3 regions of the Neorhizobium sp. NCHU2750 genome follow, and region 2 is predicted to be linked to each of the others. Evidence: riboswitches for the same ligand, from Rfam matches in the RefSeq annotation. Region 2 holds a riboswitch; each other region holds the start of a gene.
The links. A riboswitch is a leader RNA that binds a small molecule or an ion and turns the genes downstream of it on or off. The one in region 2 is predicted to bind thiamine pyrophosphate.
Positions count from the first base shown of each region.

Region 1: linked by a shared signal. The riboswitch ahead of NCHU2750_RS24070 (YkoF family thiamine/hydroxymethylpyrimidine-binding protein) and the one ahead of thiM (hydroxyethylthiazole kinase) in region 2 are both predicted to bind thiamine pyrophosphate.
Region 3: linked by a shared signal. The riboswitch ahead of thiB (thiamine ABC transporter substrate binding subunit) and the one ahead of thiM (hydroxyethylthiazole kinase) in region 2 are both predicted to bind thiamine pyrophosphate.

Region 1 covers NZ_CP030828.1:731,165-741,800, reverse strand. The annotation lists gene NCHU2750_RS24085 (NAD-dependent epimerase/dehydratase family protein) at 1-181, opposite strand, end outside; gene NCHU2750_RS24080 (bifunctional allantoicase/(S)-ureidoglycine aminohydrolase) at 343-1,164, opposite strand; gene NCHU2750_RS24075 (TetR/AcrR family transcriptional regulator) at 1,293-1,958, opposite strand; TPP riboswitch at 2,069-2,179, shown strand; gene NCHU2750_RS24070 (YkoF family thiamine/hydroxymethylpyrimidine-binding protein) at 2,173-2,781, shown strand; gene NCHU2750_RS24065 (ABC transporter permease) at 2,804-3,610, shown strand; gene NCHU2750_RS24060 (ABC transporter ATP-binding protein) at 3,607-4,386, shown strand; gene NCHU2750_RS24055 (ABC transporter substrate-binding protein) at 4,383-5,402, shown strand; gene NCHU2750_RS24050 (RHE_PE00001 family protein) at 5,445-6,542, opposite strand; gene NCHU2750_RS24045 (FAD-binding oxidoreductase) at 6,705-8,093, shown strand; gene rutA (pyrimidine utilization protein A) at 8,331-9,422, shown strand; gene rutB (pyrimidine utilization protein B) at 9,419-10,153, shown strand; gene rutC (pyrimidine utilization protein C) at 10,178-10,564, shown strand; gene rutD (pyrimidine utilization protein D) at 10,611-10,636, shown strand, end outside.
Region 2 covers NZ_CP030829.1:248,770-259,405, reverse strand. The annotation lists gene NCHU2750_RS25335 (NRAMP family divalent metal transporter) at 1-290, opposite strand, end outside; gene NCHU2750_RS25330 (GntR family transcriptional regulator) at 539-1,195, shown strand; gene NCHU2750_RS25325 (3-oxoacyl-ACP reductase) at 1,220-1,987, opposite strand; gene thiD (bifunctional hydroxymethylpyrimidine kinase/phosphomethylpyrimidine kinase) at 1,991-2,800, opposite strand; gene thiE (thiamine phosphate synthase) at 2,797-3,432, opposite strand; gene thiM (hydroxyethylthiazole kinase) at 3,429-4,244, opposite strand; TPP riboswitch at 4,291-4,387, opposite strand; gene NCHU2750_RS25305 (FGGY-family carbohydrate kinase) at 4,462-5,859, opposite strand; gene rhaM (L-rhamnose mutarotase) at 5,856-6,176, opposite strand; gene NCHU2750_RS25295 (ABC transporter permease) at 6,176-7,198, opposite strand; gene NCHU2750_RS25290 (ABC transporter permease) at 7,195-8,184, opposite strand; gene NCHU2750_RS25285 (sugar ABC transporter ATP-binding protein) at 8,194-9,717, opposite strand; gene rhaS (rhamnose ABC transporter substrate-binding protein) at 9,823-10,636, opposite strand, start outside.
Region 3 covers NZ_CP030827.1:3,656,993-3,667,628, forward strand. The annotation lists gene NCHU2750_RS17755 (DUF1330 domain-containing protein) at 1-255, shown strand, start outside; gene NCHU2750_RS17760 (thiamine diphosphokinase) at 413-1,063, shown strand; gene NCHU2750_RS17765 (ABC-F family ATP-binding cassette domain-containing protein) at 1,073-2,890, shown strand; gene NCHU2750_RS17770 (response regulator) at 3,070-3,522, shown strand; gene NCHU2750_RS17775 (VOC family protein) at 3,625-4,020, shown strand; TPP riboswitch at 4,260-4,365, shown strand; gene thiB (thiamine ABC transporter substrate binding subunit) at 4,406-5,416, shown strand; gene NCHU2750_RS17785 (thiamine/thiamine pyrophosphate ABC transporter permease ThiP) at 5,448-7,079, shown strand; gene NCHU2750_RS17790 (thiamine ABC transporter ATP-binding protein) at 7,069-7,779, shown strand; gene NCHU2750_RS17795 (M48 family metalloprotease) at 8,200-9,621, shown strand; gene NCHU2750_RS17800 (RNA polymerase factor sigma-32) at 9,628-10,491, opposite strand.

The DNA of each region.
Region 1 (10,636 bases), on a different replicon from region 2:
CGAGCTGCGCGACGCTTTTTGCATCGGCGAGGTCGCAGCGGACGAAATTCTCTTTCGGCCCGACCTCGGTCACCTGGCCGATATCCGACAGAACAACATGCTCCGCAAGTTGCGACAACAACGGGCGAATGCTCCGACCGACACCACCTGCGGCGCCCGTCAGCAGAAGTCTTTTCAGCATAAATCCAAATCCTCCCCAGGATCATCGATGGCCTTGCTGCGGCACAATCTTGTCATACATGGTGAGGATATCGATATTACAAATTTGCCAGACAGGTCAATAAAGCCTGTAGGTCTGCTGCAGATCAAAAAACGCGGCCGGTGGCCGCGTTGCATATTCTTCTACCAAAGGTCGGCATGCCGGTTCACATCCTTGTAGAGCAGATAGCGGAACCGTCCCGGCCCGCCGGCATAGCAGGCCTGCGGGCAGAAGGAGCGCAGCCACATATAGTCCCCCGCTTCGACTTCGACCCAGTCCTGATTCAGCCGATAGACGGCTTTCCCCTCCAGAACATAGAGACCATGCTCCATGATATGGGTTTCCATGAAGGGAATGACGGCGCCCGGTTCGAAGGTGACGATGTTGAGATGCATGTCGTAGCGCACATCCGACGGATCGATGAAACGCGTCGTTGCCCAGCGTCCGTTGGTATCCGGCATCGGATCCATCACGCAGTCGTCCTCATGCGTGAATATTGCCGGCGGCGGCTCCAGACCGTCCACGACCTTGAAAGCCTTGCGCACCCAGTGGAAACGACAGGGAACATCCCCCTCGCCACGCACCGTCCATTTCGATCCTGCTGGCAAATAGGCGAAAGAACCTTCGCGCAAATTGTGGCTTTGCCCATCCAGTTCGATTGAAAGCTCACCTTTTACGACGAAAATCGCAGCGGAAGCCCGCACGTCCGGCTCAGGACGCATGCTGCCGCCGCCGGGTTGAACCTCGACGATATATTGCGAAAAGGTCTCGGCAAAGCCGGTAAGCGGGCGACTGAGGATCCAGGCGCGAGTCTTCTCCCAGTGCGGCAGAACGCTGGTGACGATGTCGCTCATGACGGTGCCGGGAATGACTGCATAAGCCGTCGTGAAGACTGCCTTGCTGGAAAGAAGCTGCGTCTGTGGCGGAAGCCCGCCGACTGAAGAAAAATACCTGCCGTCTGTCATGCGCTATCCCCGTCTGTGATCCTCATGATTTAATGGCGCCCAAGCGATTCAGCAATCGTCAAAAGACCGGGGATGACAGGCCGCCGGGAGATAGCCGAGCGCCGGCGGCAGGATCGCTGCGATCGACGCTACCGACAGATTTCGGGCTCATCCCCAGGCGTCATGAGATAGCCGAGAACCACATCCACGATCATCTGCTTATGGTGCCCGAGCAGGGTAGGCTCGGAAAGATCGCGCCGAAAGATCGTTCCGAATGTATGGCGGTTGGAAACGCGGAAGAAACAGAATGCACTTATCAGCATATGCACATCGATCGGATCGGCATTACGCTTGAACACACCCTCGGCTGCACCCCTGGCCAAGATTGCAGCCAGAGTGTTGATGATCGAGACGTTGAGATCGCGCAGCGATTCGGACCGGTGCATGTGGGCTGCGTAGTTGATGTTCTCGCTGCTGACGAGCCGAATGAAATCCGGGTTGGCTTCATCATAGTCGAAGGTCGCCGCAATAAGGATGCGAAGCGCCTTTTCCGGTGGCATTTCCTGAAGTTCGAGATCGGCCTCGATCGTCCGGATCTGCCGGTAGGACCGCTCCAGCACAGCCAGGTAGAGATCTTCCTTGCCACCGAAATAATAATAGATCATCCGCTTCGACGTGCGGGTCTTCTCTGCGATGGCATCGATACGCCCGCCGGCAAGCCCATGCGTCGCGAATTCGACGGTGGCGACATCGAGGATATCCGCCTTCGTCCTTTCAGGATCGTTTTTTCTACGGCTGGGAGGTTTCAGAGGCATTCAGGCAATTCAGGGTTAGCGGCCACATCATGTGTTGCCACTCGTACGCCCCCTCATCGCGACATTCAACAATCTGCCACTTGCAAATCGCGGTCGGTTTGATCTATCAGGAAATCAGACAGGGGTGCTCCGTAACGCCGGGGCTGAGATGCGATCGCATGATCGCGGACCCTAAAGCTGATCTGGATAATGCCAGCGGAGCGAGGTTCAAGCGATGTTTTCCGGCGCACAAATTTCTCTTTACCCCATGTCCGACGAGTTCGTCGGGGTGATTTTAGGCTCGCTTTCAGCATTGGATCCCTATCGGGACCGGCTGCGAATCGAGACAGACGACATCTCCACCCTGCTTGTAGGCACACCGGACGTGGTTTTCGCAGCCATGCGCGACCTGTTCGTTGCGGCAGCGAAGACAGGCAAGCATTGCGTTCTCCACGCCACCCTATCCCGTGGCTGCCCGGGAGAACCGGACGACCCGATTTGCCAGGTGGCGGAAATGACCGGTCCGATGCGCCCGCTTGACGAGCGCAAGGCACAGGCGCTTGCAGCCGTCGCCGCCATCCCGTCATCCGGACAGTCTGTGGCCGCCCAGTTTTCCCTTTATACGCTCGGCATCGGCCAGCACATGGATGAAATCTACGGCTGCATAGATTTCATCAAGACGTCAGGCGTTTTCGACCGATCGAAGAATTTTTGCACCAAGCTGCGAGGCGATGCGGCACCGGTTTTTGCCACCGTTGGCGAGGCCTTCGTTCGCTTCGGACCGCCGCAGGGTCATGTGACCATCGATCTCACCGTATCCGCCAACAGCCCTTCCAAGGCCTGAGCGAGAACTCGCGGACAGATCGATGCCCTCACGCTCGCTTCACCAGCGGGGCTTGCCCCTCGCCAATGCCCTTGCGCGTCTGTTGCCAGCGCTGATCGCCATGATCGCGATTCTGACGGCATGGGAGATCTATTGCCGCACATCAGGGATCGGCCCGACAATCCTGCCGTCCCCGTCGCAGGTGGCCTTCCAGGCATGGGCCAATAGAGAGGCTTTGTGGATAAATACGATGCCGACGATCCGCGCCACGCTGCTCGGTTTCTCGCTCTCCATCTTCTGTGCCTTCGCCCTGTCGGTCGTCGTCGATTTCTCGCCGCTTCTTCGACGCATGCTGTTTCCGATCTTCATCATCAGCCAGACGCTGCCGCTGGTTGCCATCGCACCGCTCGTCGTCCTCTGGTTCGGGTTTGGACTGGTGCCCAAGATACTGTTGGTCGCGCTCGTCACCTTCTTCCCGATGCTCGTTGCGTTGACGGAAGGCTATGCGGCCACCGATCGTGACATCGAGGATTTGCTAGCCTCGATGAGCGCATCGCGCTGGAAACGTTTCAGGCTTGCACGGTTGCCATCGGCTTTGCCCTATTTCTTTGCCGGTCTGCGTATTTCCATCACCTATGCGGTCGTTGCCGCCATCTTTGCCGAATATGCCGGTGCCGCCAGAGGGCTCGGCATCTACATGCTGAATGCGAAGAACAACTTCCGGCCGGACCTCGTACTCGCCGCCGTATTCGTCAGCTCGCTCCTGACCCTCATCCTTTTTGCTGCCACATGGCTGATCCAGCGCCTCCTGGCTCCGTGGATCGAGGCAGTAGAAGGGAGAGAACAATGAGACCGCCTCTTCTCGCGCTCGATCGTATCTGCCTGCGCTATGGCGACATAGATGTACTCGGCGATATCTCGCTTACCATCAATGCCGGTGAGTTCGTCTCGATCCTCGGACCATCCGGCGCAGGCAAGTCGACGATCTTCAAGGTGCTGACCGGCGCCGCCAAAGCCGACCATGGCTGCGTCTCCTTCGAAGGGAGCCCACTTTCCTCCGCCGGCCGACCTTTCGCATTCATGCCCCAGCGTGATGCGTTGATGCCGTGGCGCTGCATTCTCGACAATGCCACGCTCGGACTGGAAGTGCAGGGCATGCGCCGCGGCGCAGCACGGCGCAAGGTCCAGCCTCTGCTCGACGAGTTCGGGCTGTCTGGCTTCGAGAATCTTCTTCCCCATGCGCTATCCGGCGGGATGAGGCAGAGAGCCGCTTTGCTGCGAACGGTTGTCCAGGACAAGCCCATCCTGCTGCTCGACGAACCTTTTGGCGCGCTCGATGCGCTGACCCGCAATCGCATGCAGATCTGGCTGGAGGCCATGTGGCTGAAACACCGCTGGACGGTGATCCTCATCACCCATGACGTGCGTGAGGCCGTGATGCTGTCCGACCGGGTTCATCTTCTTTCTCCACGACCGGCAAACATCGCGAGAACGATCGACATCACACTGCCGCGGCCACGCTTTGGTGCCGCCTCCAGGTATCAGCAAGCCGCCGCGCTGGAAGCCTCCATTCTCGATGTACTGCTTTCACCCGAAAACCCGAGCCAGGAAGGACGAATGTCATGAGCCCATTGATGCTAAGCCGCCGCGCCACACTTGCGAGCCTCGCCGCGCTTGCCGTGCAGGCAGGCCCGCTTCGTGCGCAAACCGCGAAAAAAGTCTCGGTCGCGCTGGACTGGACCGCCAATACCAATCACATCGGCCTCTTCGTCGCCCGTGATAAAGGCTTCTACCGTCAGGCCGGGATAGAGGCCACCATCCTTCCCTATACGGACACATCCGCCGGAACGCTGGTTGCCAGCGGCGTCGCCGATTTCGGCATTCTCGGATCAATCGCGCTTCTGACGCAACGGACTGCCGGGGCCGATCTCGTCGGCACCTATGCGGTCGTGCAGACTGAAACGGGACGGGTCGTCTTCAAGGGCAGCCGCGAGGACATCAATCGCCCCAAGGATCTCGATGGAAAGACTTATGGCGGTTTCGGCTCGGCCTGGGAAAATGCGCTGATTTCCTCGATCATCCGCAATGACGGCGGCAAAGGCGAATTCGAAACCGTAACTCTCGGCACATCCGCCTATCAGGCGCTGGAAAATGGCTCGGTCGATTTCACCCTAGAAGTCTACACCTGGGAGGGCGTCAAAGCCGAAATCGAAGGCCTGAACCAGCGCGCCTTCCGCTATGCCGATTTTGGCGTGCCGGACGAGCATACGACACTGATCGGGTCGAGCAGGGCCTTCCTCAAGGCCAACCCGGCATCTGCCAAGGCATTCCTTCAGGCTACCCAGCAGGGCTATCGCTATGCCGTAGACCATCCGGACGAAGCGACAGATCTCCTCATCTCAGCCAACAGCGATGCGTTGACAGACCGAAAGCTTGTTCGCTCTTCGCTTCAGGCCCTGATCGACGGCAAGTATCTGATGAGCGCAGAAGGTCGGATCGGCGATATCGATCCAGCCAAATTCGAGGCCATCGGGAATTACGCCTACAAGTCCAACATCCTGAAAGGCCAAGGCGGATCGGCCCTGACGGCGGTGCCGGATTTTGCCGGCTACTTTACCAACGAGTTCCTGGCTGGCTCGTAAGGTATTGCCGAATCCCTTCATCCAGGTCGGTTCGCTATTCGGTCAGATAATGCCCCAGGCCCGGAATCTGCCGCGGCCGGTCAGCTCTCTCAGATGCAGTTCCGAGGCGATCTTCAATGCGCCTTGCGGGGTGATGGAGAGAGCGCGCGCGATCATTCCGGATGAGACCATCGGGCGCGAGAGGACGAGATCGACCAGTTGCGGCAGTTTGGATGACTGCCGCCGGCCGGCGATGCGATGCTGCATCTGCTGTCTGGCCAGCATCAGGCGATCGTGTTCCTTCAACCCGGCCTCGGCTGCCTGCGTGATCGCATCGACGATGGCAAGCAGCCGCACGTTTCGGCCTCTATCGGTCCGGCGCTCGCGCGCCACCAGTTTCAGGCCGAGGTTGATGGCCGGCAGATGACCGCCGGCCACGCCTTCCTTTCTCAGGAGAGATGCGGCCAGCAGACGGCCAAGCCATGGCGCGTGCTGCAGAACCTGCAATTGCGTCCAGGCATCGATGATCAACGCGACGCGCAGAACGGCGGGCAAACCGGCACTTTGGGCCAGAACCACCTGCCACTCACCCAACCGCTCGTCCTCGTCCCAATCCGGTTCATAGAGGAGCGGATCGCGCTCACGCGTCGGCAAAGGTGAAGGGGCAAGCGCCTGGGAAAGAACCGCTTCACTGCGGGCAACCAGCGCATCTATCTCCGCAAGGTAGTCCGAAAGCTCGTCGCCATCCTGATCCTCGCCATCTGCCGCAGCTTCTACCTGGGTAACAACCGGTTGAGCTTGATGACGGGTTTCGTCTCCCATCCCTCGCAGCCGCCTCAGCCCTTCACCCGTCAGGGCCCAGCCGGGCTCATGTTCGAGGATGCGGCGCCGCGTGCGAAGGATGTCGTGGGCAATCGTGAGCTCATGGGTTGGCGCGCGAATGCCCATGGCGGCATCATGCAGAACGAGATCTTCCAGATGCACCAGTTCGCCGTCGATCCAGAGCGAGGCAACCGCATCGGTGAAATGGGAGCGTTCGATCCAGCCTGCCCCGACCGGAGACCGCAACACGCGCTCATCGAGCCGCGTCAGCGCGGCCGTTGCCGCGGAGACCGGCGCGATCAGTTCGCGTAAGGGCAGGTCCGCAAGATCATAGTGCATGACAATCATCTGATCGCAGATTCGCGGTCGCGATGCGAACAGCTATTTTTGACGCCCATCATATGATGATAGAGGCTTCCAGTGCTGCGGACCTTCCCTATTGGTCCTGATTCGGCTCAAACTGGCATGCCGACTGGTGTAGCCATCCAACAGGAGAGCAAAATGGTTCTACTCGATGCGCTACGGGCGATCGTGGGTGATGGCTTCGTCAAGCAAGGCGATGGCATACCGCAGCGCAACTGGTCCGATGCGACAGAGATTCCACCACTATGCCCCGCCGCCCTTGTGCTGCCGGGTTCTACGGAGGAGATCTCCAAGGTTCTCGCAGCCTGTTCGGCAGCCGGGCAGACAATCGTCGTGCAAGGCGGGCTGACCGGACTTGCGGGCGGCGCCCGTCCGCAGCCGGGAGAAATAGCGCTTTCGCTCGAACGCATGCAGGGCATAGAGGAAATCGACGTGGCCAGCCGCACCATGACGGTCCGCGCCGGAACGCCTCTCTACCAGGTGCAGGACGCGGCAAAGGAAGCGGGACTGCATTACGGCGTCGATCTCGGGGCTCGTGGCACATGCACGATCGGCGGAAACGTGGCGACGAATGCCGGTGGCGTCCAGGCCCTCCGCTACGGTGTGACGCGTCGCAATGTGCTCGGTATCGAAGCCGTGCTCTCCGACGGCACCGTTCTCAACGGCCTCAACAAGCTGATGAAGAACAATACGGGTTACGACTGGCCGCAGATGATGATCGGCAGCGAGGGCACGCTCGGCGTGATCACGCGCGTCTGCCTGTCGTTGTCGCCGGCGCCGCCCGCGCTGCAGACGGCACTTTGCGCAGCCGCCAGCGTCGCCGATGCGGCGAAGGCGCTTGCCGAGCTCGACCGGCAGTTTCCGGGTCAGCTCATGACCTTCGAGGGCATGTGGCGCGAATATATGGAAGTCACCGACACATATACCTCGCTGCCGGAGCCATTCGATCCCAGGACCGAGCTGACCTTGCTGATCGAAGCGGCGCTGGGTGACGATCAGGCGGCCCAGGACCGTTTTACCGAAGTACTCGCCTCCCTCCTGGAAGAGGGCCTGATTTCCGATGCCCTCGTCTCCCAGTCGCTGCAGGACAGGCAGCATTTCTGGGCCTATCGGGAGGCCAATTACGAGTTCGACCGGCTGATCCCCGGCAGCGCCCAGTTCGATATCAGCCTGCCGATGAACCGGATGGATGATGCGATTGCCGAAATGAGGCGGCAGATCGCCTCGCTGGCACCCGGCGCGACCATGATCGCCTACGGACACATGGCCGACAGCAATCTGCATCTCGCAATCCTTCCCGCCGATGCGGCCGACGATCTAGGCGCCGCCGTGACGGCAGTCTATGACGTGGTCGGCCAATCCGACGGCAGCATTTCCGCGGAACACGGCATCGGCATTCTCAAACGCCCCTATCTCTCGCGAAGCCGCAGCCCGGAGGAACTCGCGCTGATGCGGCGCCTGAAAAACATGCTGGATCCGGCCGACATTCTGAACCGCGGACGGATCTTGCTTTCGCAGCAGCCGTAAAGGTTGCTGCGCCTTCCCGATCGTTCCAGTTTTTCATCATCCCGCTGCTGCGGATTGCCCAATCCGCAGGCAAATTTTTATCAAACGGTCAAAATTTTTCCTTGCGGTAAATTCGATCAGCCCACGAACCGCGTATCTATCTGATAAATATACTGAACTCTCATCTGGCACGAATTCTGCTTATCAAAACGCAAGTCTGCTCCGCAGAGCGCGACGGTGACAGAACAAGGAGGCGATATGGAAGTTGGTGTCTTCATTCCGATCGGGAACAATGGCTGGCTCCTTTCGGAGAATGCCCCGCAATACAAGCCGAGCTTCGAGCTCAACAAGGAAGTGACCCTCAGGGCCGAGAAATACGGTTTCGATTTCGCACTCTCGATGATCAAGCTGCGCGGTTTCGGCGGCAAGACCGAATTCTGGGACTATAATCTCGAATCCTTCACGCTGATGGCCGGGCTCGCGGCCGTCACCTCCAAGATCAAGCTCTTCGGCACCACGGCGACGCTGGTCATGCCACCGGCGATCGTGGCGCGCATGGCGACGACCATCGACAGCATTTCCGGCGGGCGTTTCGGCATCAACCTCGTCACCGGCTGGCAACGCCCTGAATACAGCCAGATGGGCCTGTGGCCGGGCGACGACTATTTCGGTGATCGTTACGAATACCTGACCGAATACACAACCGTATTGAAGGACCTCCTGACCTTCGGGCAGTCGGATCTCAAGGGCAAGTTCTTCCAGATGGATGATTGCCAGATGAAGCCGACGCCGCAGGGTGACGTGAAGCTCATCTGCGCCGGCTCCTCCGACAAGGGCCTCGCCTTCTCGGCCAAGTTTGCCGATTACAGCTTCTGCTTCGGCGTCGGTATCAATACGCCGACCGCGTTCGAGGCGACCAATCAGCGGCTGATGGCAGCGACGGAAAAAACCGGCCGCGACGTCCGTTCCTTCGTGCTCACCATGATCCTTGCCGAGGAGAAATCCGAGGATGCATGGGCAAAGTGGGAGCATTACAAGGCCGGCGCCGATGACGAGGCCATCAAATGGCTCGGCCTGCAGAGTGCGGCCGATACGAAGTCCGGTTCCGACACCAATGTCCGCCACATGTCGAACCCTGTTTCTGCCGTCAACATCAACATGGGAACCCTGATCGGCTCCTATGAGGAAGTGGCGGCGATGCTCGATGAAATGGCCACGGTACCGGGCACCGGTGGCGTGATGCTGACCTTCGACGATTTCGTCGAGGGTGTGGAAAAATTCGGCACGTTCATCCAGCCGCTGATGAAAAGCCGCAAGCATGTTACCCAGGCATTGGAGGCCGCAGAATGAGCGCCGTCGCAGGATATCAGAGCCCGAAGGAGAAGCTGCAGAGCGTCACGCTCCCGGCCCGGCCCGAGCCGATCACGCTGAAGCCAACGGAAACGGCCGTGGTCGTGGTCGACATGCAGAACGCCTATTCCACCGAAGGCGGCTATGTCGATCTCGCCGGTTTCGACATTTCCGGCGCCAAGAGCACGATCGCCAATATCAAGAAGACGCTCGATGCCGCGCGCGCTGCCGGCGTGCCGGTCATCTATTTCCAGAACGGTTGGGACAAGGACTATGTCGAAGCCGGTGGCCCCGGCTCTCCGAACTGGCACAAATCGAATGCGCTCAAGCACATGCGCGCCAATCCCGACATGCAGGGCAAGCTTCTCGCCAAGGGCACCTGGGACTACGCCATCGTCGACGAACTTCAACCGCAGCCGGGCGACATCCTGGTGCCGAAGACCCGTTATAGCGGCTTTTTCAACACCAACATGGACAGCGTCCTGCGCGCCCGCGGCATCCGCAATCTCGTGTTCGTCGGCATCGCCACCAATGTCTGCGTCGAGAGCTCGCTGCGCGACGCTTTCCATCTCGAATATTTCGGCGTGATGCTGGAAGACGCGACCCATCATCTCGGTCCCGACTTCATTCAGCAGGCGACGGTCTACAATGTCGAGAAATTCTTCGGTTGGGTCGCCACCGTCAACGATTTCTGTGCCGTGATTTCCCAGGCTGCGCCTGCGGAAGCCTGAGAACCATCGAAGAGGAGAGTGACAATGCCGAAGTCGATCATCGTGCCCGAAGGCACCCAGAAGCCGATAGCCCCCTATTCACCGGGTACGCTGGCGGATGGCGTCGTCTACGTGTCGGGTACCCTGCCCTTCGACAAGAACAACGACGTCGTCCATGTCGGCGATGCCGGCGCCCAGACCCGTCACGTGCTGGAAGTCATCAAGGCCGTCATCGAAACCGCCGGCGGCACGATGGAGGATGTCACGATGAACCATATCTTCATCACCGACTGGGCGAACTATCAGGCGGTCAACAAGGTCTATGCCGAATATTTCCCCGGCGACAAGCCGGCCCGCTATTGCATCCAATGCGGACTGGTGAAGCCCGACGCGCTGGTGGAAATCGCAACCGTCGCCCATATCGGCAAGTAAGCCGGAGGGAGGCACGCCTCCCTCTTCAATCAGCCAGAGGCAGATCATGCATTACGACATTCACGGCCGGAC
Region 2 (10,636 bases):
CCGGCGCCAGGGATCGCGGCATTGGCGATGGCGGGGGCGCGCATCTTGGTTACGGCGACGATCCGCCAGATGTTTGCCTGCACGGCGAAGTCTACGATCACCGAAATCAGGATCGCGAAGGCGAAGGCCGCACCGAGCTTGACGGTGAAGGTTGCTGTCTGGGTGATGAAGCCGGGCCCAACCGCCGACATCGACATCAGGAACATGGCCGAAAACAAGGCGTAGCGATGGCTGGTAGCGCTCTTCTCGGTGGGCTGCGGGGCGCTTTGTGCAAGCTCGTTCTGCTGCATGGCGTTTCTCCGGTTATTGCTATCCGCCCCTCGCGGATGCTGGCCGATCTTGGCTGGTTTCGGAGGAATGTCAATATTGTTCAACAATTCTATCATATTGTTCCATTATATTGTCTATTTGTTGGACTTTAAGGCCAAGGTTTTGGCAGGAAATCAGGTGATTTGCTCACCGATTGTGCTAAGAGCGGCGAGACGACAATGCCGGAGTCTCAGAGAAGAACTGCCAGCGGGTTTGAGGATAGGGCGCAATGAGTAAAAACCTGGACGGCTTGCCGCTATCGGATCGGCTGGCGCGGGAGATTCGCAGTCTTCTGATTTCAGGCGAACTCGCGCCCGGCCAGCGCCTGTCTGAGGCTGCCTTCAGCGAGCGTTTCGACGTGTCGCGCAATTCGCTGCGCGAGGCATTCCGCCTTCTGACCAAGGACGGCCTTGTGCGCCACGAAGCCAATCGCGGCGTGTTCGTCGCTGTGCCGAACATGGCGACGATCATCGATATCTATCGGGTGCGCCGGATGGTGGAGTGCGGCGCGCTGCGCCAGTCCTGGCCTCGTCATACCGCTGTCGCTGTGATGCACGAGGCGGTCGAGAAGGCCAAGCGCGGACGTGAGGCACTGGACTGGGTTGATGTCGGCAGTTCCAACATGCGCTTTCATGCAGCGGTGGTTGATCTTGCCGACAGCACGCGGCTGAGCGAATTCTACGAGCGCATCGCTGCAGAACTGCGCCTCGGTTTCGGCCTTCTTGCCAATCCGGAACAGTTGCACGCACCATTCGTCGAGTTGAACGAGAACATTCTCCGGCTTGTCGAGGACGGCAAGGCGAATGAGGCAGCTGCCGAAATGGAAGTCTACCTCACCCTGTCCGAACGGACGGTTCTCAAATCGCTGGAACGCCACGGCGAATAGCGAGGACGAGGGTTTGCCTCATCTTCAGCCGTAAACCAGACCACCATCGACGATCAGGTTTTGTCCGGTAACGGATCTTGCCCAGGGGCTGGCGAAGAACAGCACCGCATCCGCGGCTTCCTCCGGCGTGGTGACACGTCTTAGCGGCGTATTGGCTGCAATGATGTCGAAGACCGCATCGGGTGTCGCGCGGCTGGCATCGGTTGTCTGCAACAGCCCGCCGGAGACCATGTTGACCGTGATGCCGACCGGGCCAAGCTCGGCCGCGGCAGTGCGGGTCAGCGACAATAACGCAGCCTTGGCAGCGGTATAATCGTGATAGGGCACCACGGGATTCTGGAAGAGATTGGTGCCGATCGTCACGATGCGGCCGAAGCCTGCCTTCTCCATCGCGGGCCTGACGGCCTGGATGACATTCAGTGCGCCCTTGAGTGCGGTGTCAAGCTGTGCCGAAATTTCACTCCAGGACATCTCATCCAGCTTTGAGCGGGCATCACCGTTGAAGGAGAAGTCGGTCAGCGCATTGTGGACGGCGGTGGTCGGCGGAGCGCCGAAGACTGTCTCGATTTCTGATATCATCGCGCGGACGGCAGCCGGATCACGAACATCCGCCCCGAAGGCATGGGCGTTCGGGCCGAGTTCGGCGGCAAGTGCGTCTGCCTTGTCCTTGCTCTGGTGATAGTTGATGGCGACGCGGGCGCCTTCCCGGGCGAAAGCCGCTGCGATCGCGGCACCCAGGCCACGGCTGGCTCCCGTCACAAGGACGATCTGTTGATTGAGGGCGAGGCTCATTCTTCATTGTCTCCAGAGGTCGATGAAATGGTGGACGGGACCGTGCCCGCTTCCAACGGAAAGGCTGTCGGCTTCAGCGATCGCGCAGGTCAGGTAGGCCTTGGCGATCGTGATGGCGTCGGTGACGGGCACACCCTTGGCGATCTCGGCGGCAATGGCGCTCGACAGGGTGCACCCGGTGCCGTGGGTGTTCCTGGTGGCGACCCTTTGCGCCTCGAACCAGGACAAGCCGGCGGCCTGCGCCAGGACGTCGGGGCTATGTCCGCCATCCAGATGGCCGCCCTTGATCAGCACCGCATCGGGGCCTGTGAGGTGCAGCTGCTTTGCCTGATCGGCCATGGCCTCGCGGTTCGTGGCCTCCGCTTCGCCAAGCAGGGCAGCGGCTTCCGGCAGGTTGGGCGTCATGACGGTGGCCAGCGGTACCAGACGATCCCGGACGGCAGCGATCGCCGTCGGGGCGAGAAGCGGTGAGCCGCCCTTGGCCATCATGACCGGATCCAGGACAATTGGAATGCCTTCGCATCGCCGGGCCAGCAGGTCGGCGAGTGCATCGGCGATTTCCGCATTGGCGATCATTCCGATCTTGACCGCATCGACCCTTATGTCATCAAGGATGGCGTCGATCTGACTGATGACGAAATCGACGGGAAGCGGCAGGACGGCCGTCACGCCTTGGGTGTTCTGGGCTGTCAGTGCAGTCAGAGCGGCCATGCCATAGGTGCCGCGTGCGGAGAACGCCTTGAGGTCTGCCTGTATGCCGGCACCGCCCGAAGGATCGGAGCCGGCAATTGAAAGAACATTGCGGACTGTCATGGGCGTGCCTTCCGGATTTCGTAATGGATGGTTCTTGCAGCATCTTCAGGCGACGCGGTTCCGCAGATGGCTGACACGACCGCAAGTCCATCTGCGCCGGCCGCGAGGACGGATCTTACATGGGCCGTCTTCAGCCCGCCGATGGCGACGGTCGGTACCGGGGCGGCGGCGACAATGCGGGCGAGCCCGTCGAAGCCGATCGGTGCCTCGTGATCCGCCTTGGTTGCCGTGGCGAAGACGGGGCCGACGCCGGCATAGTCGACAATCGCCGGATCGATGGTGCGAGCCAGATCCTCGGTTTCCACCGAGAGGCCGACAATCATGTCCGGCCCGACCCGCTGGCGGGTGATCACCGCCGCCAGATCGCTCTGGCCGACATGCACGCCGTCTGCGCCGATGGCGATTGCGGCCTCGACATCGTCATTGACGATCAGCGGAACGCCGGTGCCGGAAAGCACCGCTTTCAGCAGCCGGCCGGTGGCAATCATCTGTTCGGTCGTCGCATGCTTGTCGCGCAGCTGGACCAGCGTGGCGCCGCCCCTGACGGCAAGCCTCGTCGTTTCCACCATGCCGATAGGACTGCAAAGATCGGGGTTGAGGACAAGATAGAGGGAGAGATCGAACGGCCTCATGCGCTGACGATCCGTGCCCCGGCATCCAGCATGTCGGGTGTCGTGGCAGCCAGCCGATCCAGGAATAGGGGAAGAAAGCTGCCGGGCCCCTGTGCCGTTTCGGCCGCTCCTTCGCCCGCCAGCGCGAAGAGCGCCAGTGCGGCGACCGTTGCCTCGATAGGCGTGTCCGGTGCTGCACCAACGAAAGCGCCGACAAGGCAAGTCAGCGAACATCCAAGTGCGGTAACCTGCGGCATCAGTGGTGAGCCGCCATGGATGCGGATTTTACGCTGGCCATCGGTGACGAAGTCGATGTCACCGGTAACAGCGACAACGCAGGTCCTTTCTGTCGCCAGAGCGATGGCGGCCTGTTCGGCGGAGGCGACGCTGTCACCGGCATCGACGCCCTGCCCCCTGGAATGCGCACCGGCCAGAGCGATGATTTCCGAAGCATTGCCGCGAATGACTGTCGGTCGAAGATCCAGCAGTCGGGCAATGGCGTCTCGCCGGTAGGCGGTGGCGAAATGGGCAACAGGGTCTAAGATCCAGGGCTTTCCCGCCATAGTGCTGGCTTTTGCCGCCTCCAGCATCCCTGCGAGGAAATCGGGGGAGATGGTCCCGATATTGATGGTCACTGCCGCCGCGATTCCGGCAAATTCTCCGGCCTCTTCCGTAGCGTGAACCATGGCTGGCGAGGCGCCGGCGGCGAGCATCACATTGGCCGCGATGTTCATTGCAACGAAATTTGTAATATTCTGAACGAGCGGATTTCGATCGCGCATCGCCGCGAGCAACGCACCTGGTGTTGGATGAATGGGGCTTTCGACTTGCATTTGCTCCTCCCCTGGCGGGGTGAGGCGCAACGGGCCGAACGATGACGTAAAGGCCCTAACGACTCCCTCCGCCAGCATGATCTGGTTCAGGTTCAAAGGGTGCTTCTCAGCCCGGCTTGCGCCAGACGCCCCTGTCATGGATGGAACATAACACCGGTTCTTCGACGGAGGGAAGACCCGTCACGCAATTATGAGCGTGACCGCGCCGGCAAATCCGTCATGCTCGCTTTTTGTCGCGGCGGGCCGATATCGAGCGCCAGCTATCCGCGTAGGCATGGAGGCCGATGGCCGCGAGAGGTGCGACGCGAGCCCCGCCATCCGCCGATGCGGGGCTCGCGCCCGCCAGGAGAGCCGCCCCCTGGCTCGTCCCGGTATCTCCCGCCAGCGCAATCACGTCCCGGCCGAGCAGCGCCGCCAGCGCAGCGAGCGCGACCCGGTTCTGGGCAAACGGCCCTTCGACCAGGGTGGGGCCACCGGCTCCGATCAGGCAAAGGCAGGTATCGGTCATCAATGCCAGATAGAGGCAGGCGGCAGCCCATCGTTCGGCGATCGATGCATTCTCGGCATTCAGCCAGAACGCACGCCTGCCGGGAAACGGACCGGACCCCTCCGCCAGATTGGGCAGGAGCATGATCTGTCTGGCGATTGCCGCCGGCATGGCGGACATCGCCGCCTGTTGATCAAGCGGACCGAGCGCCGCCGTCAGCAGTTCGAACTCGCGTCCTCCCATGAAACGCGAGGACGGAGTGGCGCGGCCATAGGCATCGACATTGGCAAGTGTGTCACGCGTCGGATCGAGATGATCGAGATCTCCGCCGACGGCGAAATTGACCACCCAGGTACCGGAGGAGACGACGGCAAACGGTCCTTCTCGGCCAATGAGGTGACGCAGCAGCGAGGCATTGGAATCGTGAATACCGCATTCTACTGGCACTTCGCCGGGCACCCCGATCCTTCCCGCGATATACGGCGTGACAAAACCCAGGACATCGAAGGCGCTGCGCAATGGCGCAAGACTGTCGCGAAGGCCGAGTGTATCGACCAGCGTCGAATAGTGGTCGTCGCGCGGACACCAGAGATCGGTATGGCAGCCGAGCGAAGTCACCTCGTTGGCTGCCACGCCGGTGAGGCGAAAGGCCCAGTATTGCGGATAGGTCAGGATCGTCTTGACGCGTGAAAACGCCGCTGGAAAGGCTGTTTTCTGATAATGAAGCTGAGCGCCGAGATTGAGGCCGCCGGCAAGTGCCGGAGAGAAGGTTTCGGCGAAGGGAGGCCGGATGGCGGCATAGTCGCGCCGGATCTCTTCGGGATAAAGATGCTCGTAGTCGAGGACCGGCAGGGCCAGCGCACCGTCTTCATCGAGCAATACCGCGCAGGCGCCGTGCGTGGTAATCGAGATCGCATCAAATCCCGGCTCTCGGCCGAGCGCGACAAGAGATGTGAGAATGAAATCCCACAGGCCGTCGACATGGAAATGGGGATAGGGCGGGCCGGAGATGACCCGATTGGCCGTGCGGAATTCGGCAATCTCCTTGCTGAGGGCACAGTCGAGCACGACAACCTTGGCATTGGTCTTGCCGATATCGATGACGGCAACCTTGCGAGGTGGGCTCATGGCAGATGAAACACGGTGACGAGATCGGTCTGGACCGGTGAGTTATCCGGATTGGTCTCCATGATGTCGGCCATGTGTGCCCACCAGCGTTGCATCACAGGGTGATCCCGCAGGCTCTTCATCCCGTGACCTTGCGGCCGCGTCAGCACACCAAACAGAATGTCGGTCTGCTGGTCGAGATAGATCGAGTAGTCGCTGATACCGGTCTCATGCAGCAGATCGACGAGTTCGGGCCAGATTTCGTCATGCCGCTTTCTGTATTCGGCCTCCATGCCGGGATTGAGCTTCATGCGGAACGCGTATTTCTCCGTCTCCATCAGCGCATCTCCCGGATACGGCGCGCGATGATGGGAACGGCAATGGTGATGATCAAAAGCAGGCCGACGAAGATCGACATGACGATGCCCGGCACGTTCAGCAGGCCGAGGCCGAAGGTGACGAGGCCCATGACGAAGGCGGCGATGACGACACCCGCGATTGTGCCCGCACCGCCGAGAATGGATACGCCGCCGAGCACGACCATGGTCACCACTTCGAGTTCCCAGCCCTGCGCGATCGATGGGCGCGTGGAGCCGAGCCGCGACGTGAGGCAGACAGCTGCGATGCCGGACATCAAGCCGGTGAGCAGGAAAAGCTTGAACTTGATCCGCTCGACCGGGATGCCGGAAAAGCGGGCGGCAAACTCATTGTTGCCGATGACGAAGATCTGTCGGCCGAAATTGGTGGCATGCAGAACGACACCGAAAATGACGGCCATCACGACGAAGAGAACGAATTCGAACGAGAATACCCAGACGACATAGCCCTGGCCGAAATAGGCGAAGTCGGCCGGATAATTCCCATAGGCCTGATCGCCAAGCGCGATGTAGGAAATGCCGCGAAACAGGCTCATCGTGCCGATCGTGACGACGATGGAGGGCAGTTTCAACACCGAGACGAGGGCGCCGTTGATGGCGCCGCAGGCAAGGCCGACGCCGATGCCGATCGCCACTAGTCCTGCGGTATCGACACCCATCTGCGCGGCCGCCCCCATGGCGGTGGAGGCAAGCGCGATGATGGCGGCGACCGAAAGGTCGATCTCGCCGGCAATCACCAGCATCGCCATGGCAAAGGCGATCATCGCCTTTTCGGTAAAGTTGAACGTGGCGTCCGACAGGTTCCAGGCATTGAGGAAATAAGGGGAGGCGAAGCAGTTGGCGATGAAGATCACTACCGCCACGCCGAAGAGCAGCACTTCCCAGCTGCCGAGCAGACGGCTGACGGGCGTCCCCAATCGGTCGGGGATCTGCTGGCGGACATGTGTCGAGGCGCCCTTGTGTTCGGTTGTCAGGTCGCTCATGCTGATATCTCCGGGGCGCCGCGATCCCTCAGGATGATGCGCCCGGCGCGGCGTTCGGCCCGGGCATTGAAGACGACCGCCGCGATGATGACGATGCCGGAAATGGCCATCTGGGCGAAGGGGGAGATGCCGATGACCGGCAGCGCATTCTTGATGACGCCGAGAAACAGGGCGCCAAGCACTGCGCCTGCTACGGAACCGATACCGCCGGCGATCGAAATGCCGCCGATGACGCAGGCTGCGACTGTATCGAGCTCGAAACCTGCGGCGACATCGACATAGGCAACCGCATAGCGCGACACCCAGAGATAGCCTGCCAGTCCGGCGAGAGCACCGGACAACACGAAGGCGCGAAAACGGGTCCAGCCGATATCGACGCCGGCATAGACGGCGGCTGTCGGGTTGCCCCCGACGGCATAGGCCGAGCGTCCGAATGGCGTGCGGGTCAAAAGCCCCCACATCATAAGAAGGATGGCGATGGCAATCCAGGAGAGTATCGGCAGGCCGAAAACCGGCAGGCGCGGGAAGTTGAGGAATGTCTGGGTCATCTGGTGGGAATTGACCCATGCGCCCCCGGACAGGACGAAGGCCATGCCGCGGTAGATGGTCAGCGTGCCGAGCGTGACGACGATCGGCGGGATCTGCAGGGCCCAGACGAGATAGCCGTTGATGGCGCCAAGGACTGCACCGAGACCGATCGCGACAACCACCATCAACGCCAGAGGCAGGCCGGGATAGGCGGCGTCCATCATCGCCACGGCCATGCCGGTGAATGCGAGGTTTGCCGCAACCGAAAGATCGATCGACTTGGTGAGGATCACGGTCATCTGGCCGAGCGCCAGAATGATCAGGATCGACGTGTCGTTGAATATGTTTGCGAGATTTCCGGGCGTGGCAAAGCCTGCAGCGCGGGTCGAGAAACCGGCAATCATGATGGCGACGATGCCGACGAGAAGCAGTTCGCGATGTCTGAGCAGATTTTTCATCGGTTCTCCTCACGCATTGCCGGTGGCGGCGCGCACCAGCATTTCGGCGCTGAGCTGGCCGCGATCGAAAATGCCGGCTGACAGGCCCTCGCGCATGACAAGGACACGATCCGACATGCCGAGAATTTCCGGCAGTTCCGACGAGACCATGATGATCGACAGCCCCTCAGACGCGAGTTCGCTGATGAAGCCGTGAACGGCAGCCTTGGAACCGATATCGATGCCCTTGGTCGGCTCGTCGAGGATGATCACCTTGGGCAGGGTCGCAAGCCACTTGCCGATCACCACCTTCTGCTGGTTGCCGCCCGACAGTGTGCCGACCGGCACCGACAGAGCCGCTGCACGCAGATCGAGCCGTTCGGCATATTTGCGTGCCAGCGCCAACTCGTTGGCGGCCTTGAGGAAGCCCGAGCGTGAGGTGCGGGCAAGCGAGGGCAGCGACATGTTCTGGAAGATCGGCATGGGGAGTGCCAGGCCGTGGCGTCCGCGTTCTTCCGGCACGTAGACGATGCCGGCGGCGATCGCATCGCCCGGCGAGCGAATGTCGAGGACCTCGCCTTCCAGCACTAGCCGGCCCGAAGACGGGCGTGATATCCCGAAGAGGGACTGGCATAATTCAGAACGCCCAGCCCCGATCAACCCGTAGACGCCGAGGATCTCGCCGCGCTTCAGTTCGAGGGAGATGTCGCGATATTCCGTCGGGTGGCAGTAGTTCTCGACAGCAAGAACCGTCTGGCCGATCGCCACGTCGATCTTGGGAAAGACATTGGCGACATCCCGCCCGACCATCATGCGGACGATCGTATCCTGCGGTGTTTCCGAAAGCCGGCCATGGCCGACGGCGCGGCCGTCGCGAAACACCACGAAATTCTCGGCAATCTCATAGACCTCGTCGAACTTGTGGCTGATGAAGAGGATCGCCTTGCCCTGCTTCTTCAGCCCCTCGACGATATGGAAGAGATCGTCGATCTCCTTGCGCGATAGGGCGGCGGTCGGCTCGTCCATGATCACGATACGTGCCTCGACGGACAGCGCACGGGCAATCGCCACCAGATGGCGCTGGGCGATCGAGAGGTCCTTCAGCCGGATCGTCGGATCGATTTCGCTTTCGAGCGCCTGCATCAACTCGCCGGAGCGCTGGTTCATGACGCGCCAGTCGATGAAACCGAAGCGGGTGCGCGGCGCGTGCCCGAGGAATATGTTCTCGGCGACGGAGAGCTCGTCGAACAGGACGGTTTCCTGATGGATGGCGGTGACACCGGCATCGATGGCATCCTGAGGACTGGAAAAGGTGACCGGCCGGCCGTCGATGACGATCTCGCCCTCTGTGGGGCGATAGATGCCCGTGAGGATCTTGACGAGGGTCGATTTGCCGGCACCGTTCTCGCCGATCAGTGCCGTCACTTCGCCGGGATAAAGCGCGATGCTGACACCGTCCAGCGCTTTGACGCCCGGAAAAATCTGGGAGATCCCCCGCATTTCCAGGATGGGAGCCGGTTTTTCACCCGGCATCGGATCTTGGATATGCGGCATCTCTAGCCTCGTCTTTTCGACTACGGTCATGATTATGTCTGCCAATTGGAAACTTGAGGTGGCCCGGCGCCTCTTAAGCACCGGGCCTCAGGGTCTCGGGAGAGATCAGAAGATCTTCGAGAACTGGTCGATGTTCTTGGCGTTGTAGACGAAGGGATCGGCCATGGCGGCCTCGCCGTTCTCGCCGATCTTGATTTTGCCCATGCGTCCGGCCGGTATTTCCGAGCCGGGCTTACCGTCAGCGTCACCCTTGACGAGATGATAGGAAATCTGGGCAGCCGAATAGCCGAGGTCGATCGGGTTCCAGATGGCAAATTCCTTGGTCGCACCGGACTTGATGGCGCCTGCCATTTCCGATGGCAGGCCGAGGCCGGTGACATAGACCTGGCCGATCTTGCCGGCGTCCTTCACTGCCTGCGAGGCTGCAAGCACGCCGACAGTGGTCGGGGCGACGATCACCTTGACATTCGGCTGCGAGGTAAGAAGGCCCTGAGCTTCGCGATAGGACTTGTCGGCAAGGTCGTCGCCATAGACGGTGGTCACCAGGTTGAGGCCGGGGAAATCCTTGATCTGCTTCTTCATCTCGCCGATCCAGATGTTCTGGTTGGTCGAGGTGGTGGTTGCCGACAGGATGGCAAAATCGCCCTTGCCACCTTCAAGGTGATCGGCGGCGAGCTGCAGGCACATCTTGCCGATCAGCGCGTTGGAAGACGGGTTGAGCTGCAGGATGCGCCCTGCCGGCGCGACGCCCGAATCCCAGGAGATTACCTTGATACCGCGTTGCGCCGCTTTCTTCAGTGCCGGCACGACGGCGTCGGGATCGTTGGCCGAGATGGCGATCGCATCGACACCCTGGGCGATCAGCGAGTTGATGACTTCGATCTGACCTTCCGCCGTCGTCGTCGTCGGTCCGGTATAG
Region 3 (10,636 bases), on a different replicon from region 2:
GAATATGGCAGGCTCTGGGCGCCTATTGCAGCCAAATACGGCGTGCGGGTGCTGCGCGGGGAGGAAGCCCCGGCACTGCAGGAAAGCCGCCCCGACACGAGCCGGGTTCTTCTGGTGGAATTCCCGACCTACGCGGACGCAAAAGCCTGCTATGACGATCCCGATTATACCGAGGCTCGCGCCTTCGCCGCCAAGGGAGCCCGGCGCGATCTGCTGATCATCGAGGCCGATTTCGGCACTCCCCCTTCGGCCTGAGGCTCCGGCTAAGCGTTCGCGAGGTCTCTTTTCGAAGCAGGACACGGAGAAAGGCCGGGATCGGCGCGAATGAAATCCGGGTTTTCGCGCCTGGGCGGCTTCTGCCTGCACGCAACCGCTTTCCCTTCCCCCTCGCTTTGCGCTATGGGCAGTGCCCATGGCCAGTTCGACCTTCACAATCCTGCTTGGCGGCAACCTTGCCGTCACCGATCGCGTCCGCCGCGCGGTCGCGGGTAGCCGCGTCATTGCCGCAGACAGCGGCATGCGGCATGCGGTCGAGCTTGGCGTCACGCCGGAACTCTGGGTCGGCGATTTCGATTCCTCCGATGACACATTGATCGCCCGGTTTCCCGACGTCGAGCGCCAGACCTATCCGCCGGCCAAAAACGAGACCGATGGCGAGATCGCCACGGCCGAGGCGGTCGAACGCGGCGCAACCCGCCTCATCCTGATCGGCGCTCTCGGCGGCGAGCGGTCGGACCACGCGCTGCAGCACCTGCTGCACGCCATGGGGCTTGCCGAACGCGGCATGGACGTGCTGCTGATGTCCGGCGATGAAGAGGCCATTCCCTTCCTGCCGGGCAAAAAGACGGTTGATCTGCCCAGGGGGGCGCTCTTTTCCGTCCTCGGTCTTTCGGCCCTGTCCGGCCTCGATATCCTCGGCGCGCGATATCCGCTGAAGGACTTTTCGCTGCCCTTCGGCTCGTCCCGCACCGTCTCCAATGTTGCGGAAGGCCCTGTCGAATTCCATCTAAGAGCTGGCAAGGCGATGATCCTTGCCCGACCCAACGATTTTTCCGGAGCATAAACGGTCCTCATGGCACCTCCCATTCTCAAGCTCGACGATATCTTCCTCAGCTTCGGCGGCACGCCGCTGCTGAACGGCGCCGGACTGCAGGTGGAACCGGGCGACCGCATCTGCCTGGTCGGCCGCAACGGCTCCGGCAAGTCGACGCTGATGAAGATCGCGGCAGGCTTCGTCGAGGCGCAATCCGGCGAAGTCTTCCGCCATCCGGCAGCCACGATCCGCTATCTCGAACAGGCGCCCGATTTCGCCGGCTATTCCACCGTCCAGTCTTACGCAGAGGCGGGGCTCGGACCGGGCGACGATCCCTATCGCGTCACCTATCTGCTGCAGCATCTAGGCCTGACCGGCGAGGAAGACCCGGTAAGACTGTCCGGTGGCGAAGCCCGCCGTGCGGCCCTTGCCCGCGTCATGGCGCCGGAACCCGATATCCTGATGCTCGACGAGCCGACCAACCATCTCGACCTGCCGACCATCGAATGGCTGGAAGACGAGCTGCGTCGCACCAAGAGCGCCCTCGTGGTCATCTCCCACGACCGCCGCTTTCTCGAAAAGGTGTCCAATGCCACCGTCTGGCTCGATCGCGGCACCTCGCGCCGCCTTTCCCGCGGTTTCGGCCATTTCGAGGCCTGGCGGGACCAAGTTCTCGAAGAGGAAGAAATCGAGCAGCACAAGCTCGGCAAGGCGATAGAACGCGAAGAACACTGGATGCGCTATGGCGTGACCGCGCGGCGCAAGCGCAACATGCGGCGCGTCGGCGAACTCCAGGCCATGCGCGCCGATTATCGCGGCCACAAGGGCCCCCAGGGCTCTGTCCAGGCCTCCGTTGCCGAGGGCCGTGAATCGGGCAAGCTGGTTGTCGAGGCCGAAAACATCACCAAGACCTACGACAAGCCGATCGTCGAGCCCTTTTCGATCCGAGTCCATCGCGGCGACCGCATCGGTCTCGTCGGCCCGAACGGCGCCGGCAAGACGACGCTTCTGAAAATGCTGACCGGCCAGCTTGAGCCCGATTCGGGCTGGATCAAGCTCGGCACCAATCTCGAAATCGCCACCCTGGACCAGAAGCGCGAGGACCTCGATCCGGAAGACACCCTGTCCCATTATCTGACGGATGGCCGTGGCGAGACATTGCTCGTCAATGGCGAACAGCGCCATGTCGCGGGCTACATGAAGGACTTCCTGTTCCAGCCTGAACAGATCCGCACCCCGATCAAGAACCTGTCCGGCGGCGAACGCGCCCGTCTGATGCTGGCCCGCATGCTGGCAAAGCCGTCCAACCTTTTGATCTTGGACGAACCGACCAACGACCTCGATATCGAGACGCTGGACCTGTTGCAGGAAATCGTCGCCGGCTATAACGGCACCGTCATACTTGTCAGCCACGACCGCGATTTCCTCGACCGAACCGTCACCTCGACCATCGCGCCCGCCAATCCGGACGCGCCGGACGGCCGCTGGATCGAATATGCGGGCGGCTATACAGATATGCTCGCCCAGCGCAAGGGCGCCCTGGAAGAGCGAAAAAAGGCTGAGAAATCAGCTGAAAAGCCCAGGGCCGAGACCCCGGCCTATGAAGCGCCCAAGGCCAAGGGAAAGCTTTCCTACAAGCAGAAATTCGCGCTGGAAAACCTGCCGAAGGAAATGCAGAAGGCCGAGGGCGAGATTGCGCTGCGCGAAAAGAAGATGGCCGATCCGAACCTCTTCGCCAAGGACCCGACGACCTTCAACAAGCTCGCCGCCGAAATGGAAAAGCTGCGCGAAAAGCTGACGGCCATGGAAGAGGAATGGCTGGAGCTTGAAATGCTGCGCGAGGAGCTTGAAGGCTGAGGCCGCGACAGATTGCCTCGAAATCAACTATTTATTAAGATTAACAATAAGTTACCTTAAATAAATTCTGTCCCGCCGCGGAACAATCTCCTCACTCCGGCGTTCTTGGGTTTGTTCGGTTGCATCGCTGAGACATGGCGGCAACCGGGCGGCAGCGAGTTGAACTGTGGAGATGTGCAATGCTGACAAATGTTTCGCGTCGTCGGCAGGCCAGTGAGGCAATGAACCAGCGGGTTCTTATCATCGAGGACGAGTTCCTCATCGCACTCGACGTCGCCGAGACGATCGAACAGATGGGGCTGAAAGTGACCGGTTTCGCCAGTGGTCGCAAACATGCGCTGGCGCTGGCGCCCTATGCGGATATCGCCTTTGTCGACGTCAACCTTTCCGATGGCCGCACCGGGCCGGATATCGGTCGCGAACTCGCCGAGGACTACGGCCTGACCGTCGTCTTCATGACCGCCAATCCGGACGACATCGGTGGCGGGATAGAGGGCACGCTCGGCGTACTGACAAAGCCTGTCATGCCCGACGTCGTAGTGAAGACCGTCGACTACGCGATCGCCAATCGCCTCGGCGGCATGGCCATCGTTCCCCGCGAACTGAAGGTCTTTCAGGGCGGAAGCCACTGAATTTGAAGATCCGGCATGGACGTGTCGGATTGCTACCGCATCTTTCGTCCTTGGCATGACGGCGCCCCTCGAAGAGGCGCCGGACAATGAAGGAGGAAAGACATGCGCATGATTTTCGTAAACCTGCCGGTGGCAGACCTTGAAGCATCGACGGCCTTCTACGCCGCACTCGGCTTCACCAGGAATCCGGACTTTTCCGATCAAACGGCAAGCTGCATGGTCGTCAGCGACGCGATCTACGTAATGCTGCTGACCCATGAGAAATTCGGCATGTTCATCAACGGCCAGATCGCCGACGCCAAGACTGCAACGCAGGTGCTGAACTGCCTTTCCGCCTCAAGCCGCGACGAAGTCGACGGCTTCAGGCAAAAGGCACTGGCCGCCGGCGGCAGCGAATGGAAGCCGAATATGGAAATGGGCTCCATGTACGGCTGCAGCTTCCAGGATCCCGACGGGCATGTCTGGGAGATCATGTACATGGACATGTCCGGCGGCTGATTTGACCACGAGCCGCCGACCGTATGGGCCGCCAGGACTGCTGTAGGAAAGCCACCTCCCAACCCTCCCCACAAGGGGGAGGGCTTAACCCGGCCGCACCCTTAGCGCCCGATAGGGAGCGAGCGGCTTGCCACGGGTCTTCTCCTCCCTTGTGGGGGAGATGGCCGGCAGGCCAGAGAGGGTCTTTGATCAAGCGTCCTGCCCTCTTGCCAGTATCAAGCGAGACCGCTACATCTTTGCACGCTCTAACGGGGTGCCCTGCGCAAGCAGGGCTGAGAGGCTTCATGCCAACCCGCGGAACCTGATCCGGTTAACACCGGCGGAGGGATTAGACGGCTCATCACCAGCGCCTGTCCCCCATTCGTTTTTTTGAGAGGAGGCGCTGATGCGCAGGATTTCGACGATATTTCTGGCGGCCACGGCTGCAATTCTTCTGCCCTTTGCCGCAAGGGCAGAGAACAAACCGCTGACCGTCTATACCTATGAGAGTTTCATCTCGGACTGGGGCCCCGGCCCGAAGATCAAGACCGAATTTGAAAAGACCTGCGGCTGCACGCTCAATTTCGTCGGCGTGGCCGATGGCGTGGCGCTGCTCACCCGCCTCAAGCTCGAAGGCGCAGGCTCCGATGCCGATGTGGCGCTCGGCCTCGATACCAGCCTGGTTTCCGAGGCGAAGGCGACTGGCCTGTTCCAGCCCGCCGGCATCGATATGAGTGCCGTCAAGGTTCCGGGCAATTATACCGACGATACGTTCGTCCCCTATGACTACGGCCATTTCGCCGTGGTCTATGACACGCAGTCGATCAAATCTCCGCCGACAAGCCTCAAGGATCTCGTCGAAGGCGACCCGTCGCAGAAGATCGCCATCGAGGATCCAAGAACCTCGACGCCCGGCCTCGGCCTGCTGCTCTGGGTCAAGGCGGTCTATGGCGACAAGGCGCCGGAAGCCTGGGCAAAGCTCAAGGACCGCGTGCTGACCGTCACCCCCGGCTGGTCGGAAGCCTATGGCCTGTTCACCAAGGGTGAAGTTCCGATGGTGCTGTCCTACACCACCTCGCCCGCCTATCACATGATCGAGGAAAAGACCGATCGTTATCAGGCCGCATCCTTCTCGGACGGTCACTACATCCAGATCGAAGTTGCCGGCATCCTGAAAAACACGAAGAACAAGGATCTGGCGAAAAGCTTCCTCACCTTCCTCCTTTCTCCCACGGCACAGGACATCATCCCCACCACCAACTGGATGATGCCGGCGGCACCGACCTCCACGCCGCTGCCCGACGCTTTCGGCAAGCTGGTCGAGCCGAAGAAGACCCTTCTGATCGGCTCCGATGAAGTGGCGAAGAACCGCCAGGCCTGGATCGATGAATGGCTGACCGCCATGAGCAAGAATTGAGGCAGACGCAGAGAGCAGCCGGGGCCGCCACGTGTTGACCCAAGCAGAACGACAGCGAAGCATCGGTGCGGGCCTTGCCGCGCTTGTCCTCGTCTTGCTGTTCGTCGGCACGGCGGCTGTCACCCTGCTGGCCTGGGAAGGCGGCCAGTCGGCATCCCGGCTGTTCACCGCCTATACCTGGCGCATCCTGCAATTCACCCTCTGGCAGGCGGCACTCTCCACCCTCCTCTCGGTGTTCTTCGCCATTCTGGTGGCGCTTGCCCTGGCGCGCCGCCCACGCTTTCCCGGCCGCGTCTGGATCGTCCGGCTGATGGCGCTACCGATGGGGCTCCCCGCGCTCGTCGGTGCCTTGGGTCTTCTGGGCGTCTGGGGCCGGCAGGGCATGCTCAATAGCTGGCTCGGCATGGCCGGCCTCGAGCAGCCGGTCAGCGTCTACGGCCTGTCCGGCATCCTGATCGCCCACACATTCTTCAACATCCCGCTCGCCACCCGCCTGCTTCTCGCAGCGCTCGAACGCTTGCCGGCGGAATATTGGCTCCTGTCGGCAAGCCTCGGCATGAAGCCCCTGTCGATCTTCCGCTTTGTCGAGATGCCGGCCCTCAAGCGCGTCGTGCCGGGCGCGGCCGGCCTCATCTTCATGCTCTGCGCAACCAGTTTCACCCTCGTCCTCGTGCTCGGCGGCGGCCCGGCGGCAACGACACTGGAAGTGGCGATCTATCAGGCGCTGCGCTTCGATTTCGATCCGCCGCGCGCCATCGCACTCGCCTTCCTGCAGATCGCCGTCACCGCCACCGTCATCGGCCTGATCTCACTGCTTCCGGCGGCAAGCGAGACGGCAAGGACGGCAGGGCGCAGAACGAAGCGTTTCGACGGACGATCGGCGCCGGCGCGGCTGTGGGATCTCCTGATGATCGCGGCTGCAACGCTCTATGTCGCAGCACCGCTGATCTCCGTCCTCGCCGCCGGCCTCAAGGCGGATTTGCCGAAGCTCGTGGTCGGCCCGCTGTTTCTTCGCGCAGCAGGAACCAGCCTCGTCATCGCTCTCACCGCCGGCATTGTCGCGGTCGCGGCGAGCCTCGCCATCATCCTCGCGCGACAGGCGATCGGCGCCGGCAGCAAGCGACCGCTCGCATTGCGGAGCCTCTCCGTCTCGCTTGCCGGCCTCTCGTCGCTCGTCCTCGTCATCCCGCCGATCATTCTCGGCACCGGCTGGTTCCTCGCCCTGCGCCAATGGGGCATTTCGGGTAATGCACTGGCTGCCTTCGCGCCCTATCTGGTCGCCGTCATCAACGCCATGATGGCCCTGCCATTCACCATACGCGTGCTACAGCCGGCCCTAGACGACCACCAACGGCAGACCGCCAGGCTTGTCACGGCGCTTGGCCTGACGGGGGTCGCCAAATGGCGGCTGATCGACCTCCCCGTCCTGAGAAAGCCGGTGCTAACGGCGCTCTCCTTCGCCATGGCCCTGTCGCTTGGCGATCTCGGTGCTGTCGCTCTTTTCGGCTCCAGCGATCTCGTCACCCTGCCCTGGCTGGTCTATAGCACGCTGTCGAGTTACCGGACCCATGATGCCGACGGGCTGGCGCTGATCCTCGGCCTTGTCTGCCTAGGCCTGACCATCCTCGGCACCGCCGGCGCAAGGGAGAAGAATGATGCATGAAGGCATCCGGATCGAAGACACAAGCCTGACGCTTGGTGCGACCCGCTTTGCTTTCGATTGCACAATCGAACGAGGCAGGATCACCGCCATCGCCGGCCCGTCCGGCGCCGGCAAGTCGACGCTTCTCAATTTGATCGCAGGCTTTGAGGTCGCACACGCCGGACGGATATTCATAGCCGGCAATGAATGCACCGGAACGCATCCGTCGGAGCGCCCGGTCTCCGTTGTTTTTCAGGACCATAACCTCTTTGCCCACCTCGATGTCTTCACCAATGTCGCGCTTGGCATCAACCCAGCCATGCGGCTCCCTGCCGAAGACAGGCAACGGGTCGAACAGGCGCTCGCGCGCGTCAGCCTTGCTGGCTTTTCGAAACGCATGCCGGGCTCGCTGTCAGGCGGCGAGAAACAACGGGCGGCATTTGCGAGAGCCCTTGTCCGCCGCAAGCCCGTTCTGCTGCTCGATGAGCCCTTCGCTTCGCTCGATGCCGATCTGCGGCTGCGGATGACCGATCTGCTGCGCGAACTTCATGAGGAAACCGGCAATACCGTTGTGATCGTCACCCATGATCGCAGCGAGATCGAGCGCTTGGCTGATGATGTCGTCCTCGTCGAGCATGGCCATGTCGCCGCGCACCTGCGCTGCGCGGACTATCTCGCTCGTTTCGGCGCCGACGGCGCCTCCGCCGCCAACGCCTCGTAAACGCCTGTCTTCAACCGTGCGGATTGGTCGCCACAATTTGGACTTGGGTGAATGCCATCGGCGATTGACGTAATTTTATTTTCAAACACAGTGGACGATACATATTCATTTAGGAATATCTGTGCAGCTTGGGCGAAAATCGGTCAGCGAAAATTGATCGGTGATTGAACTGGCAACATGTCACGCGCGACAGCGCTGTCGTTTTGCGATAACGGCATGTTAGGAAACGAAAACTTGGAACAGGAAGCCGGTCCGCAGGGGTCGCCGACTGGTCCAGGCGCAACGGCAGGATGCCGAAGCGTAAGTCCGGAGATGATGGTGCAGGCGAAGACGGTTGAGACGGATAATGCAACGCGGCCAAGCGTTTGGCACCGTGCCCGCCTATTCCGGTCGGCCGCGGCCCTCTGTTTTGCCACCTCGATGCTCTATGGCTGCCAGTCGATCTTCGACCAGGCCTATACGCCGAACGTCTCGCCCTCCGACAGTCCTCAGACCGTCGAAGAGGTTCAGAAGAACGATCCACGTGCCCAGATGGGCGCCCGCGAACACCCTCGAATCGTTGCAAGCTATGGTGGAGAATATAAGGATGCCAAGACCGAGCGGCTCGTCGCCCGGATTGCCGGTGCACTGACCGCGGTATCGGAAAACCCGAACCAGTCCTTCCGCATCACCATCCTGAATTCGCCGGCAATCAACGCCTTCGCCCTGCCGGGCGGCTATCTCTATGTCACCCGCGGCCTGCTTGCGCTCGCCAATGATGCCTCGGAAGTCGCAGCCGTCCTGTCGCACGAAATGGGCCATGTCACCGCCAATCACGGCATCGAGCGCCAGAAACGCGAAGAGGCGGAGGTCATCGCCAGCCGCGTCGTCGCCGAAGTCCTGTCCAGCGATCTTGCCGGCAAGCAGGCGCTCGCCCGCGGTAAGCTGAGGCTCGCCGCATTCTCGCGCCAGCAGGAACTTCAGGCTGATGCGATCGGCATCCGCATGCTGGGGGAAGCCGGTTACGATCCTTATGCCGCCGCGCGCTTCCTCGATTCCATGGCGGCCTATGCGCGCTTTTCCTCCGCCGATCCGGATAACGACCAGAGCCTCGACTTCCTGTCGAGCCACCCGAATTCGGCGCAGCGCGTCGAGCTTGCTCGCCAGCATGCCCGCAATTTCGGCCAGGAAGGCTCGGTCGGAGATCGCGGCCGCGATTACTTCCTTGCCGGCATAGACGGCCTTCTCTATGGCGACAGCCCGCAGGAAGGCTATGTCCGTGGCCAGACCTTCATGCATGGCGGGCTCGGCATCCGCTTCGACGTTCCGCCGGACTTCCGCATCGACAACAAGGTCGAGGCGGTACTGGCAACCGGACCGAATGAGGCGGCAGTTCGTTTCGATGGCGTCGCGGCCGGCGACAACAACAACTTGGCCAACTATCTGACCAGTGGCTGGGTGGCGGGCCTGCAGCCCGATACGGTCAAGGAAACGACCATCAACGGCCTTCCGGCGGCAACCGCCCGCGCCTCTGCCGAGCGCTGGGATTTCGACGTCACCGTCATTCGCGTCGGCGACCAGATCTTCCGCTTCCTCACCGCCGTGCCGAAGGGCAGCGATACGCTGGAAAGCACCGCCGATACGCTGCGCAACAGTTTCCGCAAGATGACGCCGGCTGAAATCGCATCCCTGAAGCCGCTTCGCGTGCGCGTCATCACCGTCGGCCCGAGCGATACGCTCGCTTCGCTTGCCAATCGGATGATGGGAACCGACCGTAAGCTCGATCTCTTCAAGCTCTTGAACGCGCTGCCGGCCGGGGCGACGGTATCGCCCGGCCAGAAGATGAAGATCATTTCCGAATAGGAATTGTCAGCAGGCGGCGGCCATCTGCGGATTGGCGGAAACCAGTGCGGACTTCAGCTTCTCGATGGCGCGGCTTTCGATCTGGCGCACACGCTCCTTGGAAATGCCGAGCTCGGCGCCGAGAGCCTCCAGCGTTGCGCCGTCGTCGGTCAGGCGGCGGGCGCGAATGATCTTCTTTTCGCGGTCATTGAGCTTGGTCAGCGCTCCCTGCAGCCATTTCAGCCGGCGCTCGCCATCGATCATGCCCGAAACCTGCTCGTCCGGCAGCGGTTCACCGCTCTCCAGCATGTCAAGGCGCTCACCACTATCATTATCGCCGGCAATCGTCGGTGCCTGCAGCGAGGCATCGTTGGCGGACAACCGCGCGTCCATCGTCTGTACGTCGGACACGCTGACGCCGAGCGCCACTGCGATTTCCTCATGGATCGCACGTGCCGTCAGGTTGCTGTCCCCGCGGGCGAGCTTGGCACGCAACCGGCGAAGATTGAAGAACAGCGCCTTCTGCGCCGAACTCGTTCCGCCGCGGACGATCGACCAGTTGCGCAGGATATAGTCCTGCATCGAGGCACGGATCCACCAGCTGGCATAGGTGGAGAAACGCACGTCGCGGGCCGGCTCGAACCTTGCCGCCGCTTCCAGCAGCCCTACATAGCCTTCTTGAACGAGGTCGCTCATCGGCAATCCGAAGCCGCGGAATTTGGATGCCATGGCGATGACGAGCCGCATATGGGCAAGCGCGATCTGGTTGCGGGCGTTCTGATCCTGGCCATCCTTCCAGCGGATGGCGAGGTCCCGCTCTTCTTCTCTGGCGAGATAGGGAGCCGACATCGCTATCTTGATCATGGTGCGGTCTGCGGACATGGCTGTCATCGTCTTCTCCGTCAACGGTTCTGATCTGACGAATAAACAGCGGGACCGGAAGACGAGCAGCCGAAGAGCATGCCAACGTGATTTCGGATTGCTGCCTTCGCCCCCTGTTCTATGACCCCCCGATTGCGGGTTGCCAGCGGTTCAG